One region of the Sphingobium sp. WTD-1 genome, then DNA from elsewhere that is predicted to be linked to it. Evidence: riboswitches for the same ligand, from Rfam matches in the RefSeq annotation. Region 1 holds a riboswitch; the other holds the start of a gene.
What was found. Region 1 has a riboswitch for S-adenosylmethionine ahead of N6H05_RS12265 (threonine aldolase family protein). Riboswitches for the same ligand answer to the same signal wherever they lie in the genome.
Positions count from the first base shown of each region.

Region 2: another riboswitch for S-adenosylmethionine. It lies ahead of N6H05_RS18180 (homoserine O-succinyltransferase); the one in region 1 lies ahead of N6H05_RS12265 (threonine aldolase family protein).

Region 1 is NZ_CP119127.1:2,455,489-2,460,774, forward strand. Features, by position in the region: gene N6H05_RS12235 (GntP family permease) at 1-518, opposite strand, end outside; gene N6H05_RS12240 (patatin-like phospholipase family protein) at 511-1,545, opposite strand; gene N6H05_RS12245 (heme exporter protein CcmB) at 1,653-2,300, opposite strand; gene ccmA (heme ABC exporter ATP-binding protein CcmA) at 2,291-2,908, opposite strand; gene N6H05_RS12255 (metallopeptidase family protein) at 2,905-3,312, opposite strand; gene N6H05_RS12260 (4a-hydroxytetrahydrobiopterin dehydratase) at 3,353-3,643, shown strand; SAM-I-IV-variant riboswitch at 3,679-3,787, shown strand; gene N6H05_RS12265 (threonine aldolase family protein) at 3,845-4,891, shown strand; gene N6H05_RS12270 (hypothetical protein) at 5,130-5,286, shown strand, end outside.
Region 2 is NZ_CP119127.1:3,694,155-3,699,440, forward strand. Features, by position in the region: gene N6H05_RS18170 (2'-5' RNA ligase family protein) at 1-478, opposite strand, end outside; gene N6H05_RS18175 (sugar transporter) at 586-1,005, shown strand; gene N6H05_RS18180 (homoserine O-succinyltransferase) at 1,016-1,942, opposite strand; SAM-I-IV-variant riboswitch at 1,982-2,090, opposite strand; gene mltG (endolytic transglycosylase MltG) at 2,151-3,122, opposite strand; gene fabF (beta-ketoacyl-ACP synthase II) at 3,332-4,591, opposite strand; gene N6H05_RS18195 (acyl carrier protein) at 4,770-5,003, opposite strand; gene N6H05_RS18200 (glycosyltransferase family 87 protein) at 5,211-5,286, shown strand, end outside.

The DNA.
Region 1 (5,286 bases):
GGCATGGGAATGACATTCTGGATCGCCGGCGTGCCCGGCAGCGCCGTCATGGTGAAGGTCGACGTGCCCAGGATGATGGTCGCGGGCACCAGCCGCCGGGGAATGTTGCCGGCGCGGAACAGCGCCTGCGCCATCGGCACCAGCACGAAGAAGGCGACGAACAGGCTGACCCCGCCATAGGTCAGGATCGCGCCGGCCAGCACCACCGCCATGATCGCGCGACCGGACCCCAGCCAGCCGATCATGGCATCGGCGATGCTACGCACCGATCCGCTGTCGTTCATCAGCTTGGCGAAGATCGCCCCGAGCAGGAACAGCGGGAAGAATTGGGCCAGGAAGCCGGCGGCGGCGACCATGAAGATCTGGGTCCAGCTCGCCAGCATCGGATAGCCCGAAAAGCAGGCCGCGATCATCGCCAGCGCCGGGGCGAGGAACAGCACGCTCCAGCCGCGATAGGCCATGGCGATCAGCGCGCCGAGCGCGACCAGGATGCCAAGGAAGCTGAGCGTCTCAGACATGGGCGAGCAGCGCGTCGATATCGAGTGTCGATTCCCGGCCGATCGCCTGGCCATGCTCCTTCAGGAAATCATCCGCCGCCTTGCGCCCGATCTTCTTGAGCTTCCACAGGAAAGCCCATTCGGCATTCAGCTTGGACGAATGGCCGAATTGCAGCATGTCGGCGCTGGCGATGCGGTGGATGCGCATCTTCGCCCATTTCTCGCCTTCGCCATGGCCGGGGTCGGCGACCTGGCGCAGCAGCGCCATCATCCGGATTTCCTGCAACAGCACGGCGTTGAAGGAAATTTCGTTCAACCGGCTGGCAATGTCGCGCGCGGCGTAGAGGTCGGTGGCGCGCTCGACCGGGTTCACCTGGATCAGGATGGTGTCGTCCGAATCACAGTCACGCACCAGCGGCGTCAGCGTCGGATTGCCCGAATAGCCGCCGTCCCAATAGGCCTCGCCATCTATCTCGACCGCATGGAACATGGTCGGCAGGCAGGCAGAGGCGAGCAGTACGTCGGGGGTGATCTCGGCATTGCGGAATACGCGGGCCTGGCCGGTGCGCACGCTGGTCGCGGTGATGAACAGGCGGATCGGGCTGGCGGCGAGATGGTCGAAATCGACGCATTCGTTGAGGATGTCGGTCAGCGGGTTGAACCCGCCCGGATTGAGATCATAGGGCGAGCAGAGCCGTGCCATCAGGTCCATGCCGACATAGAGCGGCGAATAATCGAGCGTCCAGCGGCCGAGCGCTATGTCGAGCGGACTGCGGCGGAACGGGCTGAACATCGCTCCGTCCGACACCTTGCTCCAGAAACGGGTGAGGGCGCGGCGGGCACCCGGCGCGCCGCCATGGGCATAGCCGCTGGCCAGCACGGCCGCGTTCATCGCCCCGGCCGACGTGCCGGATATGCCGTCAATCCGCAGCCAGGGTTCTTCGAGCAGGCGATCGAGCACGCCCCAGGTGAAGGCGCCATGGGCGCCGCCGCCCTGCAGGGCCAGGTCGATCAGGCGGCTTTGCGGTGCGGCAGTCGGATCGGGCATCGGGCACCTCGCGCTTGGCGGGCATGGCCCGCTGTCGGAGCTTGTTGCGATGCAGCATGGGACCATTGCGGCCCGCCAATGTCAACGCCTTGCGCGTTGCACAAACCTCATTCCCGACCCGCGCGGATCGCCGCGCCGCCCGCGATCGGCGTGATCGCGACCAGCAGCAGGGAGGCGGCGCCCAGGAATTTGAACGCGGCGCCGCTGCCATCGCCCAGTGTGCCTGCGCCAAAGATCAGCAGCGGCACCGCCAGCGGCAGGGCGAGCAGGCCCGCCAGCGCGCCCGACGAGCGCAGCCCGGCGGTCAGGGTCGCCACCAGCAGGCCAAGCGCGGCCAGCGCGGGCGTGCCGATCAGCAGCCCGGCCTCCAGCGTCAGGATCGTCGCGCCGTCCAGCTTCAGCAGCGCGGCGGCGGGCAGGGCGGCGATCATCAGCGGCGGACCGAAACCCAGCCAATGGGCGATCAGCCGGGCGATCACCACCATCTCCTCGCTGATGCCGCGCAGCGCGATCTGGTCCAGGATGCCGGCATCGCGATCCGGCGCGACCAGCCGGTCGACCGGCAGCAGGCTGGCGAGCAGCGCCGCGATCCACAGCATGCCGCCGCCGGTGCGGGCGAGCAGGGCGGCGTCGGGACCGACCGCGAAGGGATAGAGGCTGGCGACCAGCAGCAGGAAGGCGACCGGCAGCCACAGCCCGGCCGAGCGCCAGGCCTGTCCCAGGTCGCGGGTGACGAGCAGGGCGATCAGTCGCATGACGCCTCCTGTGCCGGGTCCGGTACATGGGCAGCCATGTCGATCCGCACCGGATCGGTCAGCGGCAAAGGCTGGTGCGAGGCGGCGACGACGATGCCGCCGGTCGCCAGATGGTCCGCCACCGCCGCGCCGAGCAGCGCGACCGAAGCGTCGTCCAGGCCGTTTGCCGGTTCATCGAGCAGCCAGATCGCCGCGCCGCTGGCGATCACGCGGGCAAGCATGGCGCGCTTGCGCTGGCCAGTGGAAAGCATGCGCACGGGCACGTCGCGCAACGGGGCGAGCGCCATGGCGTGGAGCGCGCGGTCGAGCGCGGCCGCATCCACCCGGTCGAGCTGCGCCCAGAAGCCGAGTGCGCGGTGGAATGGCAATTCCATGTCGAGCGCCAGCCGCTCGTCGGCCAGCGCGACGCTGCCCTGGCGATCGATCGTCCCGGCATAGGCGGGCAGCAGTCCGGCGCACTGGCGCAGCAGGCTCGACTTGCCGATGCCGTTGGCGCCGTGCAGCAACGCGCTGCCGCCGGCCGCCAGCACCAGGTCGACGCCGGCAAAGAGCAGGCGTCCGCCGCGCAGACAGGCCAGGCCCGACAGGCGCAGCGCCGCGCCGCTCATGGGGCGACCATATCCTCCAGCACATGCATGTCGATGTCCGACAGGCCGAAATGATGGCCGACCTCATGCACCACGACATGGGTGATGAGCGCTTCGAGCGGCACGCCGGTCTCCACCCATTCGTCGAGCAGCGGGCGGCGGAAAAGATGCACGGTCGGCGGCAGGTCGCCGGTCTGCGCCTCCTGCCCGAAGGGACGGCCGCTATAGAGGCCGGTCAGGCCGAACGGATCGTCAATCTCCATCTCCTTCAGGATATCGGCGTCGGCGAAATCCTCGACCAGCATCACGACATTGGAGAGATAGGAACGGAAGGGCTCGGGCAGGCGGCTCAGGGCCTCCAGCGCGAGTATCTCGATTTCCTGTGGGGTAGGGGCGAAGCGGAACGATTGACCAGTGTCAGGCATGGCTGTCACATAGGCGAAAGAAATAACGCAGGATAGAGAAATGCTTGTCAGGTTGAACGAAACGGAACGCGCGATCGCGCTGGCGGATTTGCCCGAATGGACGGCGGTCGCCGAACCGGACGGGATCGCGCGCAGCTTCACCTTTCCCGACTTCGTCGCTGCCTTCGGCTTCATGACGCGCGTCGCGCTGCTGGCGGAAAAGGCCGATCATCATCCCGAATGGTCGAACGTCTATAATCGGGTCGAAATCACGCTCACCACCCATGATGCCGGCGGCCTGTCGCAACGGGACATCGATCTGGCGAAGGGGATAGAGGCGCTGCTGCGCTGATGCTTGACGCGGCATCGCCCGGCCGATAATCGCCCCGGCAACATCAAGAGTCGGGCCAACGTCCGACACCAACCTGCTCCCCGAGCAAGGTGGTGCCTTTCGAAAGAAGGGGATGTGGCCGGACCGGCAATCCAACGGGACATGCAGCCACGACGACGTTGATTCGATGCTTGGTCACACACCAGCAGACGGAAGCATGACGTGCCCATTTCCACACAGCAATTTGCCAGCGACAATTATGCCGGAGCCTGCCCCGAGGCACTCGACGCGATGCTTGCGGCGAACAGCGGATCGGCGACGGCCTATGGCGAGGATGAATGGACGCAGCGCGCGGCGGACAATTTCCGCGCCCTGTTCGGCGGCGATGCGGAAGTCTTCTTCGTCTTCAACGGCACCGCCGCCAATTCGCTGGCGCTCGCGGCGCTGTGTCAATCCTATCATAGCGTGATCTGTTCGGCCGCCGCCCATGTCGAGACCGACGAATGCGGCGCGCCCGAATTTTTTTCCAACGGGTCGAAGCTGCTCGCCGCGCCCTCGCTCGACGGCAAGCTGACGCCGGACGCGATCCGGCAACTGGCGACCAGCCGCTCCGACATCCATTTCCCCAAGCCGCGCGTCGTCACCATCACCCAGCCGACCGAGACCGGCCTTGTCTACACGGTCGAGGAAGTGCGCGCGATTTCCGCCGTGTGCCGCGAACTGGGGCTGAAGCTGCATATGGACGGCGCCCGCTTCGCCCATGCCTGCGCCAGCCTCAACTGTGACCCGGCGGAGATCAGCTGGAAGGCGGGCGTCGATGTGCTCTGCTTTGGCGGCACCAAGAATGGCATGGCCGTGGGCGAGGCGGTGATCTTCTTCGACCGCGCGCTGGCGCAGGATTTCGACTATCGCTGCAAGCAGGCGGGACAGCTGGCGTCGAAGATGCGTTTCCTGTCCGCGCCGTGGATCGGCCTACTGGAAAGCGGTGCCTGGCTGCGCAACGCCCGCCACGGCAATGATTGCGCGACCCGGCTGGCGGCGGCGATCGCCGACCTGCCCGATGTCAGCCCGATCTTCCCGGTGGAGGCCAATGCGCTGTTCCTTGCGGCCCCCGCGCCGGTGCTGGACGCGCTGCGCGCGCGCGGCTGGCGTTTCTACACCTTCATCGGCGGCGGCGCGCGATTCATGTTCGCCTGGGATGCGCAGGTGGAGCGGGTCGACGAACTGGCCCGCGACATCCGGGAAGCCTGTCTGGCGGTCGCCGCCTGACCACAAGCTGATCCGAATAGGCGCAAGGCCATGGGCGGGCTGGCGATGGTGCGCGCCCATTCATGTCCTTGTTGCGATATCGAAATGTCATGATCTGGCGCGGTCAAATGGCGGGATGATCCGTTGAGGATGCTCCAAAGCGGATGATCTTGCCTGGCGCAGCCAATTGAAAAGACGCGCTGATCCGGGCCTTCATCACGCCGCCGGCACAGGGGCCGGTGCGTGGACGGAGGCTGTCATGAAGAGGATCGGATGGTTTCTGCTGGGCGTCATGGCGCCGCTGCCGGCGCCGGCGCAGGAGGCGGCTTCGATGGCCGAGGCGCGGGCGGCGATCGAGACCGCCGATCTGGCCGCGCTGCCGCTGGAGGTGCGCGCCGCGATCGGCAGGGCCTATT
Region 2 (5,286 bases), 1.2 Mb from region 1:
CCAGTTCCCATGGTCCGCCACGATAGTGCCAGGCGGCCAGGCCCGCGATCGCCAGCGGGCGAGGATGGAAATCGGCGCGCAATCGGTCGGCCAGCACCCGCGCGACCCTCCGCTCCACCTTGTTCTGCACGGTCAGATGCGGGCGAAAGCCGGCCTGGTCCTGCGGCGTCAGCAGGCCGGTGAAGGCGTCCGCCAATTCGCCACGCAACGCCGCCAGATCGGGACTGTCGATGCGATAGGCGACCCCCTGCCCCAATAGCAGCACATCGCCCAGCCGCGCCCGTGGCGTCGGGCCGGCGCATATCTGTTTCATCCGCGTCCTGAGTTCGGGTAGCAGCGAAGGCGGCAGATGATGGAACAGGGTGACATGCGCCGGCACCTGATTGCGTTCGGGCGGAAAATGGGCGCGGCGCAAGCCATTCGCCCAGGCGAAATCGGCAGCGCCCAGCAGCGCGGTGACGATGATCGGATCAGCCAGGACCGCCTCCCTGCAACGCGATGGCGGACTTTCGCCCGGCCGGGACAGGCTATATGATGACAGAAGCCGCGCCCGGCAAGCAGGCGCGGACCAGGAGGGGAAGCATCATGCGCGCACCGGCATCCTTCGTCATCATCGCCGTCATCCTGCTGCTATGGAACCTGATGGGGGTCGCCGCCTTCGTCATGCAATATGGCGCCGATCTTGGCGAACTCGCCAAGACCGATCCCGACACCGCCCGCGCCTTTGCCCAGATGCCCGGCTGGGCCTGGGCCGTCTATGCGATGGCGGTGGGCGCCGGCACGCTGGGCGCGATCGCCCTGCTGTTGCGCCGCCGCGTCGCAGTGCCGCTGTTCCTGCTGTCGCTGCTCGCGGTGATCGTCCAGTTCGGATACACGTTCCTCGGCACCGACCTGCTGGCGGTGAAGGGCGCGGGCGCGGTGACCTTCCCGGCTGTCATCGTCCTGATCGGCATCGGCCAGTGGCTCTACGCCCGCAATCAGGCGGCCAAGGGCCTGCTGCGCTGATCGGCTCCGATCAGGCCGCGCTCTGCAATATCTCCTGGCCGATCATGTCCACGTCGAACGGCGCGGTCTGGTAGAGGTCGTTGATCCAGTTGCCGAACAGCAGATGGGCATGGCTGCGCCAGCGATTTTCCGGCGGCCGGGTCGGGTCGTCATCCGGGAAATAATGGGCCGGCATCTGGCGGCCGCCATCGCGCGCATATTCGTCGCCCAGGGTGCGCGTGTCATATTCGACATGGTTGAACATGTGCAGGAAGCCGTGGCGCGGATCATGCACCAGGCAAGGCCCGGTCTCCGCGCTGTCGGCCAGCAATTGCAGCCCGCGATCGACCGGCAGCGATTCCCGCCGCACTTCCGACCAGCGCGACACGGGGATCGAGAAATCGTCCGAAAAGCCCCGCAGATAGGGCGAGGCCGGGGCATGGTTGCGATGGCGGAACACGCCGAACGCCTTGCGCTCCAGCGCGTGTTTCGGAACCCCGTGGAAATGATAAAGCGCCGCCTGCGCCGCCCAGCAGATGCTGAGCGAACGATGCACATGGGTCTGGGTCCAGTCGAAGATGGCGCGCAGTTCCTGCCAGTAGCGCACCTCCTCGAACGGCAGATGCTCGACCGGCGCGCCGGTGATCAGGAAGCCGTCGAACCGCTCGTCGCGCACATCGCTCCAGGCGCGGTAGAAGGACTGCATATGATCGGCGGAGGTGTTGCGCGACACATGGTCGCTGATCCGCACCAGCGTCAGTTCCACCTGCAGCGGGGAAGCGCCGAGCAGCCGTGCCAACTGCGTCTCGGTATCAATCTTGTTGGGCATCAGGTTCAGCAGCGCGATCCGCAGCGGGCGGATATCCTGCCGCACCGCGTCCGCCTCGCCCATCACGGCAACGCCTTCGGCTTCCAGCGTGCGGCGGGCGGGCAGGTCGTCGGCAATCTTGATCGGCACGTCTCGTCAGTCCTTCCTGGTGGGGCGACGATCGGTGGCTGAGGTCCGCTTTGTTGCCGGATCGGCCACATCCTCCCGGATCGGGAGTGCCACCTTGCCCGGAACGGCAGGTTGGCGTTGGGCGTCGCCCCAACTCTTGATGCTGCGCTATCCCTAGCGCGCGCCGGGCCATGTGGCAAGCCCGGCTATATATCGGCCAAGCCGGGCTTTACAGCTCGCCCCGTGCGCGGCGGATCTCGAACCATTTGCGCACATTCTCATTATGCTGCTGATAGGTGTCGGCGAAGATATGGCCGCCCTTCCCGTCCGCGACGAAATAGAGCGCATTCGTCTCCGCCGGGTGCAGCACCGCCAGGATCGACAGTCGGCCCGGATTGGCGATCGGCCCCTTGGGCAGGCCGGTCATGGCATAGGTGTTGTAATCGTTGACGTCGGCGATCTCGGACTTCTTGATCCGGCGGCCGAGCGGCTTGCCCCTGGTGATCGGATAGATGATCGTCGGGTCGGCCTGCAGCATCATGTTCTTGCGCAGGCGATTGCTGTAGACGCCGGCGACCATCGGCCGCTCCTTGGCGATCGCGGTTTCCTTCTCGACGATCGAGGCGAGGATGATCGCCTCCTGGGGCGACTTGGCGATCGTGTTGGGCGCGCGTTCGGCCCAGAGCTTCGCCAGCGCCTTGTCCATCGCCGCCTGCATCCGCTTCAGCACGGCGGCGCGCGGCTCGCCCTTGTCGAAGGCATAGCTGTCAGGCAGCACGCTGCCCTCCTGCGGCACCGCGACTTCGCCGGTCAGCTCGTCATTGGCCATCAGCCGTTCCTGCACCAGGATCGACGGCATGCCTTCGGGAATGGTGACCAGCCGGGTCAGCGTCTTGCCGCCCTGCAGGATCGAGAGGATCTCGCTATTGCTGGCGCCCTTGGGCAGCACGAACTCGCCGGCCTTGATCGGCTTGGCGCCGCCAAAAACCTTCGCGCGGGTCAGGAAGGCATCGGCCGAACGCACCGCGCCGGCCGATTTCAGCAGCACCGCGGCATCGGACAGGGTCGATCCCTCCGGCACGACGATGCTGATATCCTGGGTGGCCGGTCCCGTCTCGGTCCAGCCATGGACGAAGCGGAAACCGACAAAGGCGACAACGGCCAGGCCGATCAGAAGGATGATGCAGCCCAGTCGCCGCACCGGATTTGCGCCGGATCGTCTTGCCATCATCCCAACTGCCCGACCCAAATAATGCCCAACCGGCTATGGCTTACATGATCCTCCCCCATTGGGGGAGGGGGACCGCGCCCGAAGGGCGTGGTGGAGGGGTATCCCGCCATCGATAGGGTGATACCCCTCCGTCAGGCCTTCGGCCTGCCACCTCCCCTTTGCAGGGGAAGATTGAAAGGTCAGATCGCCTTCATGATGAGCGAGGCGTTGGTGCCGCCAAAGCCGAACGAGTTGTTCAGCACCGCGCGCACCTTGCGCTCCTTGGCGACGTGCGGGACCAGGTCCACGCCCTTGCAGCTTTCGCTCGGCTCGTCGAGGTTGAGCGTCGGCGGCACGATCTGGTCGCGCATGGCAAGGATGCAGAAGATGCTCTCCACCGCGCCCGCGCCGCCCAGCAGATGGCCGATCGCCGACTTGGTCGACGACATCGACATGCTGCCCAGATGATCGCCGAACAGACGCTTGACCGCGCCCAGCTCCAGTTCGTCGCCCAGCGGGGTCGAAGTGCCATGCGCGTTCACATAGTCGATATCTTCCAGCGCCAGGCCCGAGCGCTTGAGCGCCATCTGCATCGAGCGGAAGCCGCCATTGCCTTCCGGGTGCGGCGCGGTGACATGATAGGCGTCGCCGGTCAGGCCATAGCCGATGACTTCGGCATAGATTTTCGCGCCGCGCGCCTTGGCCCGCTCATATTCTTCCAGCACGACCACGCCCGCGCCTTCGCCCATGACGAAGCCGTCACGGTTGACGTCATAGGGACGCGACGCCTTTTCCGGCGTGTCGTTGAAGCCGGTCGAGAGCGCACGCGCCTGGGCGAAGCCGGCGATGCCGATCGGGCAGATCGCGCTTTCCGCGCCGCCCGCCAGCATCACGTCGGCATCGTCCATCGCGATCATGCGCGCAGCGTCGCCAATCGAGTGGGCGCCGGTCGAGCAGGCGGTGACGACGGCATGGTTCGGACCCATCAGGCCATATTTGATCGACACCTGGCCCGAGATCAGGTTGATCAGGCGACCATGGACGAAGTGCGGCGAAACGCGGTTGGGGCCCTTGTTGGCCAGCACCAGCGATTCGCTTTCAATGCCCGGCAGGCCACCGATGCCCGAACCGATCGAGCAGCCGGCGCGCAGGCGCTCTTCTTCCGACATATTGTCCAGCCCCGCGTCGCGCAGCGCCTGGCTGGCGGCGGAAATGCCATAGACGATGAACGGATCGACCTGGCGCTGGATCTTGTGGTCGACGTCCAGCGAGGCGTCATAGCCATATTCATGATCCGCCGGCTTCACTTCGCAGGCGATGCGGCACTTGTAATCGGTGGCATCGAAGCGGGTGATCGTCGCCGCGCCGGATTTCGACGCGATGATGTTCTTCCAGGTGGTTTCGACATCCCCGCCAAGCGGGCTTACCATGCCAAGGCCGGTTACGACGACGCGACGCATATGCTTGCTCCGAAATTCCAATTTTTGGTTCCGTGCCGCTCATCTAGGCGTTCCACACGCACTTGTGAACGGCAGGCCAGATACGAAAAGGCTCCCCAAGCTCCGGGATCACCGGACAGGAGGAGCCAATCCTTGTGCAAGGAGGGCGGCCCGCCACCAAAGGCAGGCCGCGAAGCCCTTAGGCCTTGCTGTCGATATAGTCGATCGCGTCCTTGACGGTGGCGATCTTCTCAGCCGCATCGTCCGGGATTTCGACGCCGAATTCTTCTTCGAACGCCATCACCAGTTCCACGATGTCCAGGCTGTCTGCGCCCAGATCGTCGATGAAGCTGGCGTCCTCGGTCACCTTCTCGGCTTCGACGCCCAGATGCTCGACGACGATTTTCTTTACGCGATCCGCGGTCTCACTCATGAGTGGTCCTTCTTACTGGGTATCGTTGGTGGTTCTGAATAACCGTTAAGGCATTGCCCTAGTGCCAAGCCCCGATAGAGGCAAGAGGCAAGGCCGCCAAGCCCCAAGATGGAGCGACAGGCACGTTTCGGCAACAAAAAGACCGAAAAAACCCGGAAACAAGGACTTGTTTACCAAAATTTCAGCCGCTTGTGCCAGCAAATAGCCATGATCGACCGCCTGTGCCCCGACCCGTTCATCACTCCCGAACGGGTCCGAATGACCGCCTGGCTGATGCTGGCAG